3 regions of the Skermanella rosea genome follow, and region 3 is predicted to be linked to each of the others. Evidence: predicted binding sites of a transcription regulator. Region 3 holds the regulator's gene; each other region holds the start of a gene.
The links. The regulator HrcA, encoded in region 3, represses chaperone genes, less so after heat shock. The targets are predictions, from matches to a motif close to GTTAGCACTCNCCNNNGGNGAGTGCTAAC.
Positions count from the first base shown of each region.

Region 1: a site for HrcA is predicted at 2,820-2,848, ahead of groES (co-chaperone GroES). Genes of this name have one in related genera too.
Region 2: a site for HrcA is predicted at 3,287-3,315, ahead of JL101_RS12365 (co-chaperone GroES). Genes of this name have one in related genera too.

Region 1 covers NZ_CP086111.1:3,086,327-3,093,102, reverse strand. Annotated here, with positions in the region: gene ptsP (phosphoenolpyruvate--protein phosphotransferase) at 1-22, opposite strand, end outside; gene JL101_RS14300 (HPr family phosphocarrier protein) at 12-323, opposite strand; gene JL101_RS14295 (PTS sugar transporter subunit IIA) at 340-741, opposite strand; gene rapZ (RNase adapter RapZ) at 793-1,746, opposite strand; gene JL101_RS14285 (HPr kinase/phosphorylase) at 1,743-2,192, opposite strand; gene JL101_RS14280 (usg protein) at 2,346-2,609, opposite strand; gene groES (co-chaperone GroES) at 2,944-3,258, shown strand; gene groL (chaperonin GroEL) at 3,323-4,960, shown strand; gene epmA (EF-P lysine aminoacylase EpmA) at 5,137-6,183, shown strand; gene JL101_RS14260 (hypothetical protein) at 6,189-6,539, shown strand; gene JL101_RS14255 (DMT family transporter) at 6,487-6,776, opposite strand, start outside.
Region 2 covers NZ_CP086111.1:2,687,478-2,694,253, forward strand. Annotated here, with positions in the region: gene JL101_RS12345 (D-amino-acid transaminase) at 1-731, shown strand, start outside; gene JL101_RS12350 (HAD family hydrolase) at 731-1,459, shown strand; gene hfq (RNA chaperone Hfq) at 1,537-1,785, shown strand; gene hflX (GTPase HflX) at 1,817-3,124, shown strand; gene JL101_RS12365 (co-chaperone GroES) at 3,376-3,663, shown strand; gene groL (chaperonin GroEL) at 3,701-5,353, shown strand; gene JL101_RS12375 (inositol monophosphatase family protein) at 5,793-6,593, shown strand; gene JL101_RS12380 (SDR family oxidoreductase) at 6,604-6,776, opposite strand, start outside.
Region 3 covers NZ_CP086111.1:5,941,038-5,947,813, forward strand. Annotated here, with positions in the region: gene JL101_RS27825 (penicillin-binding protein activator) at 1-578, shown strand, start outside; gene hemW (radical SAM family heme chaperone HemW) at 973-2,145, opposite strand; gene rdgB (RdgB/HAM1 family non-canonical purine NTP pyrophosphatase) at 2,157-2,750, opposite strand; gene rph (ribonuclease PH) at 2,795-3,514, opposite strand; gene hrcA (heat-inducible transcriptional repressor HrcA) at 3,734-4,768, shown strand; gene grpE (nucleotide exchange factor GrpE) at 4,838-5,473, shown strand; gene JL101_RS27855 (hypothetical protein) at 5,623-5,856, opposite strand; gene JL101_RS27860 (SDR family NAD(P)-dependent oxidoreductase) at 6,295-6,776, opposite strand, start outside.

The DNA of each region.
Region 1 (6,776 bases), 2.9 Mb from region 3:
AGGAATTCCGGTCAGTCTTCATCGAACTTGCGCCCGATCAGGTCCACCAGCGCCGTGATCGCCGGCTCCGCCTGGTTCCCATAGGCGCGCAGGGTGACGGTGCAGCCCTGGCTGGCCGCAAGCATCATCAGGCCCATGATCGATTGGCCGGACACGATCATGTCGTTCCGCTCGACCTCGACTTCCGCGTCGTACTGGGCCGCCAGCTTGACGAACTTGGCCGCCGCCCGGGCATGCAGGCCGCGCTGGTTGCAGATGGTTACGGTGTCGCAGGCGTCCGGGGCCTTGCCGCCGGACGCATTCTCGGTGCCGGATGCCGACATGTTCAAGTCCTCGGGCTCAATTATCGGACAGCAGCGTCGAAGCGACGTTGATGTATTTCTGTCCGGCGTCGCGGGCGGCGAGCACCGCATCCGCCAGCTTCTCGGAGCGTCGGACGCTGGCGAGCTTGATCAGCATCGGCAGGTTCACGCCGGCGATGACCTCGACCTTGGCCTTGTCCATCACGCTGATGGCGAGGTTGCTGGGAGTGCCGCCGAACATGTCGGTCAGCAGGACGACGCCGCTGCCGTCGTCGACTTCCGCGACGCTGTTCAGGATGTCGAGCCGGCGCTGCTCCATGTCGTCATCGGGACCGATGCAGACCGCGGCGACCTGCTCCTGCTCTCCCACGACGTGCTCGAGTGCCGCGATGAATTCGGTCGCGAGACGCCCGTGCGTTACAAGAACCATTCCGATCATCGAACTTCCTTCTATCCAACCGATCTGAGCGCCGGCTTGTCATTTTCAGCGTCATCCCTGCCGGGTGCCGCTCCGTTCAAGGTCGCGGTGCGTAAGCCCTACCTTGTAACCCTGGCCGCCGAGCCATTCGGCCAGTGACTTCGCCACGAAGACCGACCGATGCCGGCCGCCGGTGCAGCCGATCGCGATCGTCAGGTAGCTCTTTCCTTCCTGGTTGTAGCGCGGCAGGAGCGGCTGCAACAGGTCGGTCAGATGGCTGAAGAAGGCTTCGAAATCGGGATCCTCCGCCACCCTCGCGGCGACCGGTGCGTCCAGCCCGGTCAGGGGCCGCAGGCGCGGATCGTAGTGGGGATTGGTTAAGAATCGTACATCGAAGACCAGGTCGGCTTCGCGCGGAACGCCCTGGCGGAACGAGAACGACGTGACGAAAACATGGAGCGTCGGCTCGGCGCTCAGCTTGAAGTGTCCGGCAAGGATGCGGCGCAGGTCGTGGATCGACAGCAGGGACGTGTCGATCGTGACGTCCGCCCGCTCCTTGAGCGGGGCGAGGAGGGTCCGTTCGCGGAGGATGCCGTCGGCCACCGGGCGGTCCACGGCGAGCGGATGGCGCCGCCGCGTCTCGGTGTATCGGCGCTGCAGGATCTCGTCGGCGCATTCCAGGAAGATCAGCCGCACCGCCAGGTCCGGGCGGGCGGCCAGAGCCTCGATCCGCGCCATCAGCGCGTCGGAACTGAAATGCCGCGTCCGGGCATCGACCGTGATCGCCACCGGCCGGGACAGCAGGTCGCCCTGCTCGACAAGGGCGTCGACCATGTTCATCGGCAGATTGTCCACCGCCTCGTAGCCGAGATCCTCGAGGCATTTCAGGGCGGTGGAGAGGCCGGCCCCCGACATGCCGGTGACGATGGCGACGGTGCGGGGCCTTGTCGCGTCCGGGGGTGGTTCCCGGGCCGGATCTTCGGAAAGGTCGCCGGCGGCCCCTCCCTCGGAAACTGAAGTCGTCATGGGAGGTCCGGCACCGGCTCGAGTGCGCCCGCCCTGAGGCGTGCCGCTGCAAGCCTCACCTTGGCCGGCGTCGAGGCATGGAAGGGGGCGAGGGTGACACGGCGAATCGGACGGTCGAGCAGCAGGCAGGTCTCGACCTCCGGCAGGCGCTCGATCCGGTCGTCGGCCGCGAGGTCGACGACGAGCCCGACCGGGGAGGCGCGAACGGCATCGACCGGCAGGATGCCGATGCCCCGGACTTCCAGGAGCCCGGCAAGCGGTTTCGGAGCCCGGGCCATCACGCGGCCCGCCGCGTCCAGGGTCAACTCGACCTGGTCATCCGCGACCAGACGAGCACCGCCGTCGATCAGGCGCAGCGCCAGATCGGACTTGCCGCTGCCGGAGGGTCCCCGCAACAGGACGCCGAAACCCGACAGCGCGACGCACGTGCCGTAGATCATTAACATGGTGTGGGGAGGTTGCTGTGCCCGCGTCCCGCTGTCAATGCTCAGCCGCTGGAATAAATAGCTCTTTCGGGATTTGCAATGCGATTCCGGTCGGAAGGACCGGAGCCGGATCGGCCGCCGCGCCGATGGCCGGCGCGGCGGCGCGTCGGGCGCTCAGTGCAGCTTCAATTCCGCATCGACGAAGCGGCATTCGCTCGGCGTGATGATGGAGTTGGACGCGACCTTCACGGAGTGCAGCTTGCCATCCAGCTCGCGTTCCCAGAAGGTCAGGAACTTGCGCAGCACGGGGTAGCGGGGGGCTATGTCCAGGTCCTGCCAGATGTAGCTCTGCAGGAGACCGGGATGGTCCGGCATATGGTACAGGATCTCGGCGACGGTCAGGCGATAGTCACGCAGCTGAAGACTCAAACTTGCCATGCAGATCTCCTCCGTGGTTGCGACCGGTGGGACTCCCGACATCTTGATCTTCGTCCGAGTGTGCCGCTGGACAATTTGCCTGGCAAGCGAAATCATCCTTTATAATCAGTAAGTTAGCAGCCGACGGCGGGGGCTGCTGCCAGCCTGTGCGGCGGCGTCGAAAAAATCCGCAAAAACCCTCTTGAAACGGATTCCGGCTTCAATTAGCTAGTTGGCACTTCTCGGGCGAGAGTGCTAACAGCGCGTGCCGCACACCCTCGGCCGGGGTCCATTGATCCCATGTTTTGTGGGCCGGCGAGACCGGCCCGGTTCTGGATTTGGAGGAGATTCCGCGATGAAGTTCCGTCCTCTGCATGACCGCGTGGTGGTTCGCCGGGTAGAGCAGGAAAGCAAGACCGCCGGCGGCATCATCATCCCGGACACGGCCAAGGAGAAGCCGCAGGAAGGCGAAGTGATCGCCGTCGGCCCCGGCGCCCGCGACGAGTCCGGCAAGGTCCATGCGCTCGACGTCAAGGCCGGCGACCGCGTGCTGTTCGGCAAGTGGTCCGGCACCGAGGTCAAGATCGACGGCGTCGACTACCTGATCATGAAGGAATCGGATCTGCTGGGCGTGCTCGACGGGACGCCCGTCGCCGCCAAGGCCGCCTGACCGGCGCCGCGCGATCCAGACCTGAAGTTTCCAGCCTCAACATTTCCAATCAGGGTTTACGAACATGGCTGCCAAGGAAGTCAAGTTCAGCATTGATGCGCGCAACAAGATGCTGCGCGGCGTGGACATTCTGGCCGATGCCGTCAAGGTGACGCTGGGCCCGAAGGGCCGCAACGTGGTGTTGGAGAAGAGCTTCGGCGCACCGCGCATCACCAAGGACGGCGTGACGGTCGCCAAGGACATCGAGCTGTCCGACAAGTTCGAGAACATGGGCGCGCAGATGGTGCGCGAGGTCGCCAGCAAGACCAACGACCTGGCGGGTGACGGCACCACCACCGCGACCGTCCTGGCCCAGGCGATCGTGCGCGAGGGCGTCAAGTCGGTCGCGGCCGGCATGAACCCGATGGACCTGAAGCGCGGCATCGACCTCGCGGTCGAAGCCGTCGTCGAGGCGGTCAAGGCCTCCTCCAAGAAGATCAACACCAACGCCGAGGTGGCCCAGGTCGGCACGATCTCGGCGAACGGCGAACGCGAGATCGGCGAGATGATCGCCCGCGCCATGGAGAAGGTCGGCAACGAGGGCGTCATCACCGTCGAGGAGGCGAAGTCGCTGGAGACCGAGCTGGAAGTGGTCGAGGGCATGCAGTTCGACCGCGGCTATCTCAGCCCCTACTTCGTCACCAACGCGGACAAGATGCAGGCGGAACTGGAGAATCCCTACATCCTCCTGCACGAGAAGAAGCTCTCCGGCCTGCAGGCCCTTCTGCCGGTTCTCGAGTCGGTCGTCCAGAGCGGCCGTCCGCTGGTGATCGTCGCGGAGGACGTCGAGGGCGAGGCGCTGGCCACCCTGGTGGTCAACAAGCTGCGCGGCGGCCTGAAGATCGCCGCGGTCAAGGCTCCGGGCTTCGGTGACCGCCGCAAGGCGATGCTGGAGGACATGGCCATCCTGACCGGGGGCCAGGTCATCAGCGAAGACCTCGGCATCAAGCTGGAGAACGTGACGATCGACATGCTGGGCACCGCCAAGCGCGTCGTCATCACCAAGGAGAACACCACGATCGTCGACGGCGCCGGGTCGAAAGACGACATCAACGCCCGCTGCACCCAGATCCGTCAGCAGATCGAGGAGACCACCAGCGACTACGACCGCGAGAAGCTGCAGGAGCGGCTGGCCAAGCTGGCCGGCGGCGTCGCGGTGATCCGCGTCGGCGGCGCCACCGAGGTCGAGGTGAAGGAGCGCAAGGATCGCGTCGACGACGCGATGCACGCGACCCGCGCCGCGGTCGAGGAAGGCATCGTCGCCGGCGGCGGTGTGGCCCTGCTCTACGCCACCAAGGCGCTCGACGCGATCAAGCCGGCCAACGACGACCAGCGGGTCGGCGTCGAGATCATCCGCCGCGCCCTGCAGGCTCCGGCGCGCCAGATCGCGGTGAACGCCGGCGTCGACGGGTCGATCGTGGTCGGCAAGCTGATCGAGCAGACCGACACCAGCTTCGGCTACAACGCCCAGACCAACCAATACGGCGATATGTTCCAGTTCGGCGTGATCGACCCGACCAAGGTCGTCCGCACCGCGCTGCAGGACGCCGCTTCGGTCGCCGGCCTGCTGATCACCACCGAGGCGATGGTGGCCGACAAGCCGGAGAAGAAGCCCGCCCCGGCCGGCATGCCCGGCGGCGGCATGGGCGACATGGACTTCTGATCCGGTCGTTCAATATACTTGTATCGATGCAATCGCCTTGGGCGGCCCGCTTGGGCCGCCCTTTTTCTTAGCGGTCCTCGGCTGCTCCGGACCGCTGACCCGGCAGAGTCCTCTGTCGCTCCCACATATCCGAGGCTATCTGTGTCATCTGTAGCCGAGAATGGAAGAGCACCGCGATGGAATGGTGGCATCCCGACAGTTTCGCCCGGCGGCGTCCGTTCCTGGAAGGCAGGGCGCTGATCGCCTCCAGGCTGCGGGCCTGGTTCGAAGGGCAGGGCTTTATCGAGGTCGAGACTCCGGCCCTCCAGGTGTCGCCCGGGCTGGAGCCTCACCTGATCGCGTTCTCGACCGAGCTTGTCGGACCCAACCCCGACGACCGGCGCACCCTCTATCTCCACACAAGCCCCGAATTCGCCATGAAGAAGCTGCTGGTGGCGGGAGTGCCGAAGCTGTTCCAGCTTGCCAAGGTATTCCGCAACGGCGAGCGGTCTGGAACACACAGCCCGGAATTCACTATGCTGGAGTGGTACAGGGCAGGGGCCGGCTACCGCGACCTGATGGAGGACTGCACCGCCCTCGTCCGCGCGGCGGCGCGGGCCGGAGGGCGCGAGGGGTTCGAGTGGCGCGGGCGGGACTGCGATCCGTTCGCCCCATGGGAGGTGCTGACCGTCGCCGACGCCTTCGACCGCCACGCCGGCATCGACCTGCTCGCGACCGCGCCCGACCCGCGGGCACCCGACACCGAGCTGCTGGCCCGCGAGGCGGAACGGATCGGGATCCCCGCCCATCCCGGGGACAGCTGGGAAGACATATTCTTCCGTATTTCCCTGGACCTGATCGAACCGAACCTCGGCATGGAGCGGCCGACCTTCCTGACGGACTATCCCGTGTCCATGGCGGCGCTGTCCCGTCCCAGGCCCGACGATCCGCGCGTCGCAGAGCGGTTCGAGCTCTATGCCTGCGGCCTGGAGTTGGCGAACGCCTTCGGGGAACTGACCGATGCCGCCGTCCAGCGAGCCCGGTTCGAGGCAGACATGGACCTCAAGGAGCGGCTCTACGGCACCCGCTATCCGATCGACCCGGACTTCATGGCGGCGCTGGCGTTCGGCATGCCTGAGAGTGCGGGAATTGCCCTGGGGTTCGACCGGTTGGTGCTGCTATGCACCGGGGCGGAGGAGATCGCAGACGTCCTGTGGGCTCCGGTGGCCGGTTTCGAAAGGTGACGCGATTGACCCGATTCTCTCTGAAGAAGATCCCGCTGCGGGTCCTCCTGTCCGTGGGGCTGCTGCTGACGGCCTCCTGCGCCAGCCTGGAGCCGAACCCGCTGCTCGGGCGCTGGACCCTGTCGTCGCCGATGGCTCCCGGTCTGGTCCTGGGCACCTACGAGTTCCGGCGGTCCAGCATGACCGCCTTCGGGGTGAGCCAGCGGGTGGAATACTCGGTCGAGGGCAACGACGTGCTGGTCCTCCCCGAAGCGCTCGGGATCGGGCTGGAGATCACCGTGGTGGACGAGGATACCGCCCGGCTCAACGATCCGGTGACCGGCGGCCTGGTGACGTTGCGCCGGCTTCGGAGCTGAGGTCCGGCGCCGCGGCGAGCCGCTGTTCCCGGTGGAAGACGAACAGTCCGCTGGCGACGATCAGGGCCGCCCCCGCCGCGATCCACAGGTCGGGCACGTCGCCCCAGATGATCCAGCCCAGCGCCAGCGCCCAGACCAGCGAAGTGTACTGGTAGGGCACGACGACCGCGGCGGGGCTTATCTTCAGCGCCCGGTTGACCAGGGCATGAGCGGCCAGCGCAACCACGCCCAGGATGC
Region 2 (6,776 bases), 2.8 Mb from region 3:
ACGAGCAGGGGCACCTGGATCGCCTGGCACGGTCGCTGAACGAACTGCGGATCGCGTGGCCGGTGGCCCCCCATGTGCTCAAGCTGCTGATGCGCCGGCTTATCGCCCGCAACCACGTGACACAGGGGACCATCTATCTCCAGATCACGCGCGGCGTCGCCCCGCGCGACTTCAAGTTCCCCAAACACTCCCGCAGCAGTCTGGTCATGACGACAAAGCGCGCGACCGCCTTCGCGACTCCGGAACAGTTGGAGAACGGGGTCAAGGTGATCTCGATTCCCGACATCCGCTGGCTGCGCCGGGATATCAAGTCGGTAGCATTGCTGCCGCAGGTGTTGGGCAAGCAGCAGGCGGTGGAGGCCGGTGCGTTCGAGGCGTGGCAGCTCGACCCCGACGGCAACGTGACCGAGGGCTGCTCCAGCAACGCCTGGATCGTCACCGCGGACGGCACCCTGGTGACCCGCTACGCCAACAACCTGATCCTGAACGGCGTGACGCGGCTCTCGATCGTCCGGCTGGCCAAGGAAGCCGGCATCCCGTTCGAGGAACGCGCCTTCTCGCTGGAGGAAGCCTACCGGGCGCGGGAGGCCTTCGTTTCCAGCGCCAGCACCTTCGTGATGCCGGTCACCCGGATCGACGACCGCACCGTCGGGAACGGCAAGCCGGGCTCCCTGGGTGAGCGCCTGCGGCAGGCCTATCTGGAATACGCCCGGACGGCGGGCGCCTCGTGATGCCGGAACACGACCTTGCCACCCCCGGTCCCGGCGACGGGAAGCCGTCGCGGCTGCCGCGCGCGGTCCTGTTCGATTGGGACAATACCCTGGTGGACAACTGGGGCTGCATCCATGCCGCGTTGAACGCTGCCCTGGTCGCCCACGGCCTGCCGCCCTGGACCCTGGAGGAGACCCGCATCCGCGTCCGGCAGAGCCTGCGCGACAGCTTCCCGCGCCTGTTCGGCGACCGCTGGACCGACGCGCGCGACATCTTCTACGACCATTTCGGCCGCCACCATCTCGATTACCTGAAGCCGCTCCCGGGTGCCGAGGGGCTGCTGTCGGCGCTGGCCGGGCAGGGCGTCTATCTCGGGGTGGTCAGCAACAAGACGGGCCGCTTCCTGCGGGCCGAGTCGGCCCAACTCGGTTGGGACCGCTACTTCGGCAAGCTGGTCGGAGCGGGAGACGCGCCACAAGATAAACCTGCGGTTGACCCCATCCACATGGCCCTTGAGCCCGGCGGGTTGATTGCCGGTCCCGACGTCTGGTTCATCGGCGACGCAGACGTGGATATGCAGTGCGCCCATGCCGGGGGATGCGTTCCGATGCTGATCGGGAACAGTCCGGACGACTTCGGGAATTTTCCGCCTGCGCACCGGTTTGACACTTGCGATATAGTATCCGACTTGGTGCGGCGCCTCGGCGCCCCCATATCGCTGGAGACTCCAGTCGAACAACGAAAATAGCCCAACAAAAGGGTTATGGAATGTTATCCGGGCTCTGGGATGGGGCCCCAAGAACCATCACAACGGGGCGATTGCATATGTCCGAAAAAAGTCAAAATGTTCAGGACGTTTTCTTAAACCACGTCCGAAAGAACAAGACCCCGGTCACCGTGTTCCTGGTGAACGGTGTCAAACTCCAAGGCATCATAACGTGGTTCGACAACTTCTCCGTCCTGCTGCGACGCGATGCGCATAGCCAACTGGTCTACAAGCACGCAATCTCGACCGTGATGCCTGCCCATCCTATTCAACTTTTCGAGCCGCCCAAGGAAGGTGAAGGTACCTAACGCACCCGATCAGGGCACCGGCCGGTCCGCCATGGGCACCGGCCGCGCCCTCGTGATCCATCCGATCCTGCGCGAGTCCAAGATCGACGACGGCATGCGCAGCCCCGAAGCGCGCCTGGACGAAGCCGTCGGACTGGCCGCCGCGATCGAACTGGACGTCGCCCACGCCGAAGCCGTCAAGGTCAACCGGCCACAGCCTTCGACCCTGCTCGGGTCGGGCACGGTGGAGCATTTCGCCGACCTGATCCGCGACGCGGAAGAGAGGGGTGAACCGATCGATCTTGTCGTGATGGACCACGCCCTGTCGCCCGTCCAGCAGCGCAACCTGGAACGCGGTCTTCATGCCAAGGTCATCGACCGCACCGGCCTGATCCTGGAGATCTTCGGCGCCCGGGCACGCACCCGCGAAGGACAGTTGCAGGTGGAACTTGCCGCGCTGAGCTACCAGCGCTCGCGGCTGGTCCGGTCCTGGACCCACCTGGAGCGCCAGCGCGGCGGTTTCGGCTTTCTCGGCGGTCCCGGCGAAAGCCAGCTCGAGATCGACCGCCGCCTGATCGGCGACCGGATCATCAAGCTGAAGCGGGAGCTGGACGAGGTCCGGCGCACCCGCGACCTGCACCGCAAGGCGCGGGACCGGGTGCCCTATCCTGTGGTGGCCTTGGTCGGCTACACCAACGCCGGCAAGTCGTCGCTGTTCAACCGGATGGCCGGCGCCGACGTGTTCGCCAAGAACCTGCTGTTCGCGACGCTCGACCCGACCATGCGCGGGATCGAGCTGCCGACCGGCCGCAAGGTGATCCTGTCCGACACGGTGGGCTTCATCTCCGACCTGCCGACCCACCTCGTGGCCGCCTTCCGGGCGACCCTGGAGGAGGTCCAGGCGGCCGACATCGTCCTGCACGTTCGGGACATCGCCCATCCCGACACGGAGGCCCAGAAGGCCGACGTCGAGGCGGTGCTGCGCGACCTCGACATCGATCCGTCCCAGGACGGCCGCGTCGTCGAGGTGCTGAACAAGATCGACCTGCTCGACGTCGCCACGCGGGACGCCCTGCTCGCCCAGGCGGCACGCAACGACCACATGCAGGCGGTCTCGGCCCTGACCGGCGAGGGCCTGCCCGAACTGTTCGGGCTGCTCGACCGCCACATGACGATGGACCGCCAGACGGTCGATCTCACGGTGCGGATCGACGACGGCGCGGCGCTGGCCTGGCTCTACCAGCGGGGCGACGTACTGGAGCGGCGGGACGACGAGTCATTCGCCCATCTCCAGATCGCCTTGGATCCCGCCGACCTCGCCCGTTTCGAACGGCGCTACGACTACCATCCCGCCAGCTGACGCGGATCCGTCCGCATTGCGCACGCTCCGGGCCGGTACCCTCCAGGGTGCCGGCCTTCCTTTTGCCTCCGGGAAAATGAACCGCTACCCCTGGTGTAAATTGGGCGAGGCCCCATCTGCCGGGGTGAAATGCTTGACGGCCGGGAAATCTGCCGTTATACGGCTGGCACTCCCTGGCCTTGAGTGCTAACACCCAGCGCTGACACCACAGCCGGCACCAAGGCCGGCGACAGACATCTCGGAGAGATCCCATGAAGTTCAGGCCTTTGCATGATCGCGTCGTCGTGAAGCCGACCGAGCAGGAGAACAAGACTGCCGGCGGCATCATCATTCCGGACACCGCCAAGGAAAAGCCGATGCAGGGCGAAGTCATCGCCGTCGGCCCCGGTGCCCGCGGCGAGGACGGCAAGGTCACCGCGCTCGACGTCAAGGCGGGCGACAAGGTGCTGTACGGCAAGTGGTCCGGTACCGAGGTCAAGATCGAGGGCGACACGCTTCTGATCATGCGTGAGTCCGACCTGATGGGCGTCCTCGAGTAAAAACCCCGCGTCAACCGCCATATAGGAGATCCAGGGCATGGCTGCCAAGGAAGTTAAGTTTTCGGTCGACGCCCGCACCCGCATGCTGCGCGGCGTGGACATTCTGGCCGACGCCGTCAAGGTGACGCTGGGCCCGAAGGGCCGCAACGTGGTGCTGGAGAAGAGCTTCGGCGCGCCGCGCATCACCAAGGACGGCGTGACGGTCGCCAAGGACATCGAGCTGTCCGACAAGTTCGAGAACATGGGCGCGCAGATGGTGCGCGAGGTCGCCAGCAAGACCAACGACCTGGCGGGTGACGGCACCACCACCGCGACCGTCCTGGCCCAGGCGATCGTCCGCGAGGGCGTCAAGTCGGTCGCGGCCGGCATGAACCCGATGGACCTGAAGCGCGGCATCGACCTCGCGGTCGAAGCCGTCGTCAATTCCGTCAAGGCCTCCTCCAAGAAGATCAACACCAACGCGGAGATCGCCCAGGTCGGCACGATCTCGGCCAACGGTGAGCGCGAGATCGGCGAGATGATCGCCCGCGCCATGGAGAAGGTCGGCAACGAGGGTGTCATCACCGTCGAAGAGGCGAAGTCGCTTGAGACCGAACTGGAAGTGGTCGAGGGCATGCAGTTCGACCGCGGCTACCTCAGCCCCTACTTCGTCACCAACGCCGAGAAGATGACCACCGAGCTGGAGAACCCCTTCATTCTCCTGCACGAGAAGAAGCTCTCCGGCCTGCAGGCCATGCTGCCGGTCCTCGAGGCCGTCGTCCAGAGCGGTCGTCCGCTGCTGATCGTCGCCGAGGACGTCGAGGGCGAGGTCCTGGCCACCCTGGTGGTCAACAAGCTGCGCGGCGGCCTGAAGGTCGCTGCCGTCAAGGCCCCCGGCTTCGGTGACCGCCGCAAGGCGATGCTGGAGGACATGGCCATCCTGACCGGCGGCCAGGTCGTCAGCGAGGATCTCGGCATCAAGCTCGAGAACGTCAGCCTGGAGATGCTCGGCACGGCCAAGCGCGTCCTGATCACCAAGGAAGAGACCACGATCGTCGACGGCGCCGGTGCAGGTGCCGACATCGAGGCCCGCTGCACCCAGATCCGTCGCCAGATCGACGAGACCACCAGCGACTACGACCGTGAGAAGCTGCAGGAGCGGCTGGCCAAGCTGGCCGGCGGCGTCGCGGTGATCCGCGTCGGCGGCGCCACCGAGGTCGAGGTGAAGGAGCGCAAGGATCGCGTCGACGACGCGATGCACGCGACCCGCGCCGCGGTCGAGGAAGGCGTGGTTTCGGGCGGCGGTGCGGCCCTGCTGTACGCCATCAAGTCCCTGGACAACGTGCAGGTGACCAACGACGACCAGCGGGTCGGCGTCGAGATCATCCGTCGCGCCCTGAAGGCTCCGGCCCGTCAGATCGCCGACAACGCCGGTGCCGATGGCGCCGTGGTGGTCGGAAAGCTGCTCGAGTCGACCGATCCGTCCTACGGCTACGATGCCCAGAACGGCGTCTTCGGCGACATGTTCAAGGCCGGCATCATCGACCCGACCAAGGTCGTGCGCACCGCCCTGCAGGATGCGGCCTCGGTCGCCGGCCTGCTGATCACCACCGAGGCGATGATCGCCGACAAGCCGGAGCCCAAGGGTGGCCCGGCCATGCCGCCGGGCGGCATGGGCGGCATGGGCGGCATGGGCGACATGGGCTTCTAAGCACCGGTCGTCCGGCCGATCCGGCTGGAAGTGGAGAAGGGAAGGGGCCGCAGCTTCGCGCTGCGGCCCTTTTTCCGTTCCCGGGTCCGAGAGGCATCGATGGGCAGACAACCCGTCTCATCCGAAGGTCATATGGGGAACGTCGATCAGATTGCCCCAATGGATGCATGCAACGGCGCCTAGAAGCCCGTGCGACGGGTCTGCCGACAAAGACCGAACCGGAGGAACGACAATGTTGATGCGTACTGCCCTTTCCCTGCTCGTGATGTTTCTGCTGGTGAACGCGGTGCTGGAACTGTTCCCCGAAAGCTGAAGGCGGGTCCGGTCCAGCGGCAGGGCAGGGGAATTCCGGTGCCGGCAATCAGGTTTTGCAAAATCGTGACGGCTTCCAATATATCCGTTAGAAGCACTCCGCAGAGCTGACCTGGATTTTCCCTGTATGCTGCCAGATACCGACCGCGTTTCGACCATCATCCGAGAGGTGGCCGAAGCCGAGATCCTGCCGCGATTCCGCCGTTTGGCGACTTCCGATATCCGTGAGAAAGGCCCCGGCGACCTCGTCACCATCGCCGACGAGTCGAGCGAACGGGAGCTGGCCCGCCGCTTGCGCGACCTGCTTCCCGGCTCGGTGGTGATCGGCGAGGAGGCCGCAGCCGCCGACCAAGCGGTGCTGCAGCGGATCTTCAACGAGGAGCCGGTCTGGATCATCGATCCCGTGGACGGCACGTCCAATTTCGCTTCCGGCAAGCCCCAGTTCGGCGTGATCGTAGCATTGGCCGGCGGAGGCGAGACGCTCGCGGGCTGGATCCACGATCCGCTCGGCCGACGCACGGCCGTCGCCGTGAAAGGCGAGGGGGCCTGGCTGGACTCCACCCGTCTGCGGACCGCTGGGACGGCCCCCCTGGCCGACATGACCGGCGTGCTGTCGTCGCGCTATTTCGATCCGTCGATCCGGGAACGGCTGGAGGATCGCCGCCACCGGTTCGCCCACACCTTCTCGCTCCGCTGCGCGGCCCACGAATATCTGAGCCTGACCAGCGGCGAGACCCATTTCTCCCTCTACCGCCGCATCATGCCGTGGGACCATGCCGCCGGGACCCTGATGCATGCCGAGGCGGGCGGTTACCATGCCCGGCTCGACGGCAGCCCCTATGCTCCGACCGAGCAGACCGGGGGCCTCCTGTTGGCCCCCGACCGCCGGAGCTGGGCGGAACTGCGCGACCTCCTGTTCCAGGACTGATCCGGAAGCGTCACTTCGAGCGGTGGATCGCCAAAGGCCCGAAAGCCTGGGTGGTCGGCATGATCTCCAGTCGGTTGACGTTGAAATGGGGCGGCAGCGTCGCGGCCCAGAAGACTGCCTCGGCTACGTCGTCGGCGGTCAGCGGCGTCGTGTCCGCATAGACCTTGCCCGCCTTCTCGGCAT
Region 3 (6,776 bases):
TGGACGTCGGCGCCCGGGTCGTCCGGACCGAACGCTACGATCCCTCCGCCACCGACCTGTCGCCGGCGGTCCAGTCGCTGGCCTCCGGCGGCCCGGGAAGCCTGGACGCCGTCATGCTGGCGGAGGGCGGCCCCAAGCTGCGCAGCGCCGCGTCGCTGCTGCCGGCCTTCCAGATCGATCCGGCACAGGTCAGGCTGCTGGGCACCGGGATGTGGGACGATCCCACCCTGGGCAGCGAGCCGGCGCTGGTCGGCGGCTGGTACGCCGCCCCCGATCCCTCGGCGCGGCGCGACTTCGAGCAGCGGTTCGAGGCGGTCTACGGCCGCCGTCCGCCGCGCCTCGCGACGCTGGCCTACGACGCGGCGGCGCTCGCCGCGGTACTGGCCCGCAACGGCGGCCCGGCCCCGTTCGACACCCTGGCGCTGACCAACCCCAACGGCTTCGCCGGCGTGGACGGCATCTTCCGCCTGCGCCCCGACGGCCTGGTCGACCGCGGCCTCGCGGTGATGGAGGTGACGCCGAACGGCAACCGGGTGATCGACCCGGCGCCCAGCAGCTTCCAGTCCCTGGGGTTCTAAAGCGGTTTCCGACCGCCGTTCCACGCATCGGCCCGGCTGCCCCGGGGCGGATCGGCCTGATTGGGCACCGCTCCAGCGGTGGCAACGCAAGTGTAATTCAGGCTTTTGCCACAGATTACGGCGATGGACAAAGATACAGACCGGATCATCTGAGGATATCGCCGTCATCTGTGGCCAGTTTTCTTCATTCCATGCCTGCTTCGAACAAGGCAGGCCGGATGCGGGCCAACCTGATGATGGAGTTTCCGACCGGGCTGAACCGCTCCGGTCCCTACGGACTGCTGTTCCATTCGCCGCGTTGCGTTGGGCCGTGGCCCAACGCACTGATCCAGCTGCCCCGACCGGGTCGACCAACGTAAACCAAATCGAAACCACTGTGCCGAGCCACTAGGCTTCAGGCCGGCAGCAGCCGGGCGAGCAGGGCGTTCAGGCGCTGGCGGCCCGCCGGGGTGGCGCGCAGGCGGGTCGGGGTCAGCTCGGCGAAGCCGCCCGCCACCATCCGCTCCAGCCCGGCGGGGTCCAGCGCCCGGTCCACCGTCAGGCCGGACTCCTCGTGGAGCCGGGCGAGCGGGACGCCCTCGGTCAGGCGCATCCCCATCATCAGCATCTCGACCAGCCGTTCGCCCGGTGCCACCTCCTCGGTCGCGTGCCCGCCATGGCCGTTGCGGTCCACCAGGTCCAGCCAGGCCTCCGGCGCGCGGTGGGCGCGGGTCGCGTATTTGGTGCCGTCCAGGGTCAGCCGGCCGTGGGCGCCGGGGCCGACTCCGACATAGTCGCCATAGCGCCAATAGGTCAGGTTATGGCGCGATTCCTCGCCCGGCCGGGCATGGTTGGAGATCTCGTAGGCCGGCAGGCCGGCGCCTTCCAGCAGCGCCTGCGTCGCCTCGTACAGGTCGCCGGCCAGCTCGTCGTCCGGCAGGGCGAAGGCGCCGCGATTATAAAGGGTGTGGAAGCGCGTCCCTTCCTCGATCGTCAGCTGATAGACCGACAGGTGCCCGACCGCATGGTCCAGCGCCCGGCGCAGCTCCGCCTCCCACGCCGCGACCGACTGGTCAGGGCGGGCATAGATCAGGTCGAACGAGAAGCGGTCGAAGTGGCGCGCGGCGAGGCCGATGGCGCCCAGCGCCTCCGACGCGCTGTGGGCGCGGCCCAGGAACTTCAGCGACTCGTCGTCGAGCGCCTGGATGCCCAGCGACACCCGGTTGACCCCGGCCGCCCGGAACCCCTCGAAACGGGTCGCCTCGACCGAGGTCGGGTTGGCCTCCAGCGTGATCTCCAGGCCGGGAACGGTGTTCCAGCGCGCGCGCACCCGCTCGATCACGGCGGCGACGGTGGCCGGCTCCATCAGCGACGGCGTGCCGCCGCCGAAGAAGATCGAGGTCACCGTCCGGCCCGCCGTCCGGTCGGCATAGTGGTCCAGCTCCCGCAGCAGCGCCGCCCGCCAGCGGGCATGGTCCACCCCGTCCCGGACATGGCTGTTGAAGTCGCAGTAGGGGCACTTGGCCAGGCAGAACGGCCAATGCACATAGATGCCGAAACCGGGTTCCGACCCGTCCCGGGAACTCATTTCCAGATCCTTCAACCGAAACACCGCTCCACGAGCTGGCGGAAGGCGTCGGCGCGGTGGCTGATCCGGTGCTTCTCGTCCGGGTCCATCTCGCCGAAGGTGATCTCGTACCCGTCGGGCACGAACATCGGGTCGTAGCCGAAGCCGTTCGCTCCGCGCGGCGGCCAGGCCAGCGTGCCGTAGACCCGGCCCTCGACCGACTCGCAATGGCCGTCGGGCCAGGCCAGCGTCAGCGCGCTGACGAAATAGGCCGCGCGGTCGCCGTCCGCCAGCTCGCGCCGGACACGCTCCATGGCGACGGCGAAGTCCTTGTCCGGCCCGGCCCAGCGCGCGGAATAGATGCCCGGCTGCCCGCCGATCGCCGGCACCACCAGCCCGCTGTCGTCGGACAGCGCGATCAGCCCGCTGGCGGTGGCGGCGGCCCTCGCCTTCAGCTCGGCGTTGGCGATGAAGCTGTCGCCGGTCTCCTCCGGCTCGGGCAGGCCGAGCTCCGCCGCCGAGCGGAACCGGGCCACGTAGGGGCCGAGCAGCGCCGAAATCTCCCGCACCTTCCCCTTGTTGTGGCTGGCGACCACCAGCGTGTCGCCGTCGAACTTCCTGGTCATCGGAATTCCTGGTTGTTACGGGCCCTGACTGATTCTGGCTACGCTCAGGACAGGCCGAGAGCGGCCTTCTGCAATTTCGTCAGCTCGCCGACGCCCTTCTGGGCCAGCGCCAGCAGCTCCATGAACTGGTCCTGGCTGAACGGCTTCTCCTCCGCGGTGCCCTGCACCTCGACGATGCCGCCGCTGCCGGTCAGCACGAAATTGGTGTCGGCCTGGGCGGTCGAATCCTCGGCATAGTCCAGGTCCAGCACCGCCGTACCGTTGTAGATCCCGGCCGAGATACCGGCCACCGAGTCGGTCATCGGGATCGACTTCAGCTTGCCGATCTCCACCAGATGCTTGAACGCCAAGTAGAGCGCCACGTAGCTGCCGGTGATCGCCGCCGTGCGGGTGCCGCCGTCGGCCTGGATCACGTCGCAGTCGACCTTGATCTGGGTCTCGCCCATGCCGGACCGGTTGGTGACCGCGCGGAGCGAGCGGCCGATCAGGCGCTGGATCTCCTGGGTGCGGCCGGACTGCCGGCCCTTGGCCGCCTCGCGGTCGGTGCGGCTGCCGGTGGAGCGGGGCAGCATGCCGTACTCGGCGGTGACCCAGCCCAGCCCGGTGTTGCGCAGGAACGGCGGGACCCGCTCGTCCACGCTGGCGGTGCACAGCACGTGGGTGTCGCCGAACCTGACGAGGCAGGAGCCCTCGGCATATTTCGAGAAGCCCGGTTCCAGGCTGATCTGACGCAGGGCGTCGGGAAGGCGGCCGGAGGGGCGCATGGTGCTGTGTCCCGTGAATAGGTGTGGATGCGGAGGGGCAAGCTAGCCGCTCGCCCGCGCCCCGTCCAGTGCGGTCCGGTCTCGCGCCGAACAGGAACCGCCGGGGCGCCCCGGTTGATTCGCGGCAAGGCCCTGACTACATTGCAGGTTCGGCCAGGACGGCCGGGAGCAACCGGCTGGGAGGCCCCACATCGTGCCGTCAGCGTTGTCGAAGCTCATATGATCAGCGAACTGAACCAGCGCTCGCGAGACATTTTCCGCACCATCGTCGATGCCTACGTGGAGACGGGCGAGCCGATCGGCTCTCGCACCATCTCCCGCCGGCTCGGCATTTCCCTGTCGCCGGCGACGATCCGCAACGTCATGGCCGACCTGGAGGACCTGGGACTGCTCTACGCGCCCCACACCTCGGCCGGCCGCCTGCCGACGGAGGCGGGGCTGCGCCTGTTCGTCCACGGCCTGCTGGAGCTGGGCCGGCTGTCCGACCAGGAGCGGGAAAGCATCGACGCCAAGTGTGCGACATCGGGCCGCAGCCTGCCCGACGTGCTGGCGGAGGCGTCGTCCATGCTGTCCGGCCTGTCCAGCTGCGCCGGGCTGGTGCTGGCGCCCAAGACCGACCGGGCGCTGAAGCATATCGAGTTCGTCAACCTGGCGCCCGGCCGCGCCCTGGTGGTCCTGGTGACGGAGGACGGCCTGGTCGAGAACCGGGTGGTCGAGGTGCCGCTGGGCATGCCGGCCTCGACCCTCCAGACCGCGTCCAACTACCTCAACGCCCGGTTGATCGGCCGCACCCTGGACGAGGCCAAGACCGCCGTCGTGCGGGAGATCGACGAGCAGCGCACCCAGCTCGACGAGCTGTCGTCGCGGGTGGTGGAAGCCGGGCTGGCGACCTGGGCCGGCTCCGGCTCGACCGGCCACCTGATCGTGCGCGGCCAGGCGAAACTCCTTGACGACGTGACCGCGCTTTCCGATCTGGAGCGCATCCGCGCCCTGTTCGAGGCGCTGGAGACCAAGGAGGCGATGCTCCGCCTGCTCGACGCCGCCAACAAGGCGGAGGGCGTGCAGATCTTCATCGGCGCGGAGAACACCCTGTTCAGCCACGCCGGCTGTTCGATGATCATCGCCCCCTACCAGGACAGCCGCGAGCAGATCGTCGGCGCGATCGGCGTGATCGGTCCGACCCGGATCAATTACGCGCGGATCATCCCCATGGTGGATTACACCGCCAAGGTGATCGGCCGCCTGCTCGGCTGACCGCCCGGCCCCGGGGTTCCCCGGAATTCATCGCAACCCATTCATCGAGCCACGAACCGAGTATTTGCCATGAACGAACCCCAGAAGAAGCCCAACGAGGCCGACGCCGACACGGTTACCGCTCCCGACGCACCCGAAACCGCCGCGGCGCCCGGTGAGGAAGCCGCAGGTTCGGACGGCCAGGGCGACACCCAGGGCGGAGATCGGGTCGCGGCGCTGGAGGCCGAGGTCGCCGGCCTGAAGGATCAGCTCCTGCGCACCCTGGCCGAGACGGAGAACATCCGCCGCCGTTCCCAGCGCGAGCGCGAGGACACCGCCAAGTACGCGGTCAGCAGCTTCGCCAAGGAACTGCTGGCGGTCGCCGACAACCTGCGCCGGGCCGTCGACGCCGTTCCCGCCGAGCAGCGCGAGCAGGACGAGACGCTCAAGAACCTGCTGGTCGGCATCGAGGCGACCGAGCGCCAGCTCCACGCCGCGTTCGACCGCGGCGGCATCAAGAAGATGGAAGCGCTGGGCGAGCAGTTCGATCCCAACTTCCACCAGGTGGTGTTCGAGGTCGAGAACACCGGCAAGCCCGGCGGCACCATCGTCCAGGTCCTCCAGGACGGCTACACCATCCACGGCCGCCTGCTGCGCGAAGCCATGGTCGGCGCCGCCAAGCGCGGGGCCGACGAGCCGGTCAGCCGGGTCGATACTCAAGCCTGAACCATGCCGGGGGGAGGCTGCGGGCCCCTCTTCAGCTTAGGCATCGCGGGCCGGGCGGCCCGCGATGGCGCTCTACTTCCGATCCTGGTGTTTCGGCCGGAACGATAGAGTCTTCCACATCATGTTCTGAGATGCGTTGGGCTGTGGCCCTATGCAGGGCAGCGAATGTCCCGGCCGGAACACTCGCCGGACTTCCGGTCAGCGGCCTTGGAAACTTTCGGGCTGCGCACGAGCTTCGAGCCACGGAACATGCCGTAGCCACCGTTGACGCGCTGCAATTCCTCGCGCGAGATCCGTCCCGATACCAGGGCCTCCTCGTCGCGGCGACGGGACTCGGCCTTCTCACGGGCGCGCTGATCGGGATCGTAGTAGCTCACTCGCATTCCGGCCTCCTGATCCGTCAAATAGGGTAGGCCGCGTCGTGTTTCAAACGCCATCGGACTCAGTTGGCACCGCGCATTGCGACGAGGACAGTCACGTTGCAACGCCGTGCCCGGATGCGTCAGCGGTCCTCGACCGGCCGCCGAGGGACCCTCGGCGGAGGCTCACCGTTCGGGTACAAATAATACGACTCAAGCAGGCAGCCTGTCGTCCCAGATACTCACGGCAGGGGAGGTGGCGGCCGTTCGCCTGCGGCAAGAGCCAGCAGCCACCGGCGCATTTGGTCATGCGATACGGTCTCACCCCGCCGCTCGGCGGCACGCGATTCCTCGACGGCGGCATGAAGCTGGGCCGTTTCGGGATGGTCGCTCGCATGAGCGGATTTCTGCGTCGCCGTGCTCATCCTTCCGAGCGCCCTCCCTTCCAGACCCGCTCCCCCCTCAGGATATCAAATAACCGCCGTCCACCGGCAGCACCGTTCCGGTGACGAACGCGGCCGCCGGGGAGCACAGGAAGACCACCGCCCCGGTCAGGTCCTGCGGCGTGCCCCAGCGCTTCAGGGGGGTACGGGACAGGATCGCCTCCGACCGGGCGGGGTCGTCCTGGAGGCCCTGGGTCAGGGCGGTCGCGATCCAGCCCGGCGCTATGGCGTTGACCCGGATGCCGTCCATGGCCCAGGCGATCGCCAGGCTCTTGGTCAGTTGCGCGATGCCGCCCTTGCTGGCGCTGTAGGCCGGCACCAACCCCCCGCCGAAGAAGCTCAGCATCGAGGCGACGTTGACGATGCTGCCGCCCTGACGGGCCAGCAACGGCCGGCAGGCGGTGCACAGCCGCATGGTGCCGGTCAGGTTGACGTCCACCACCCGCTCGAAAGCGTCCAGGTCGAACTCCGCGCCGCGCCGGATGATCCCGGCCGCGTTGA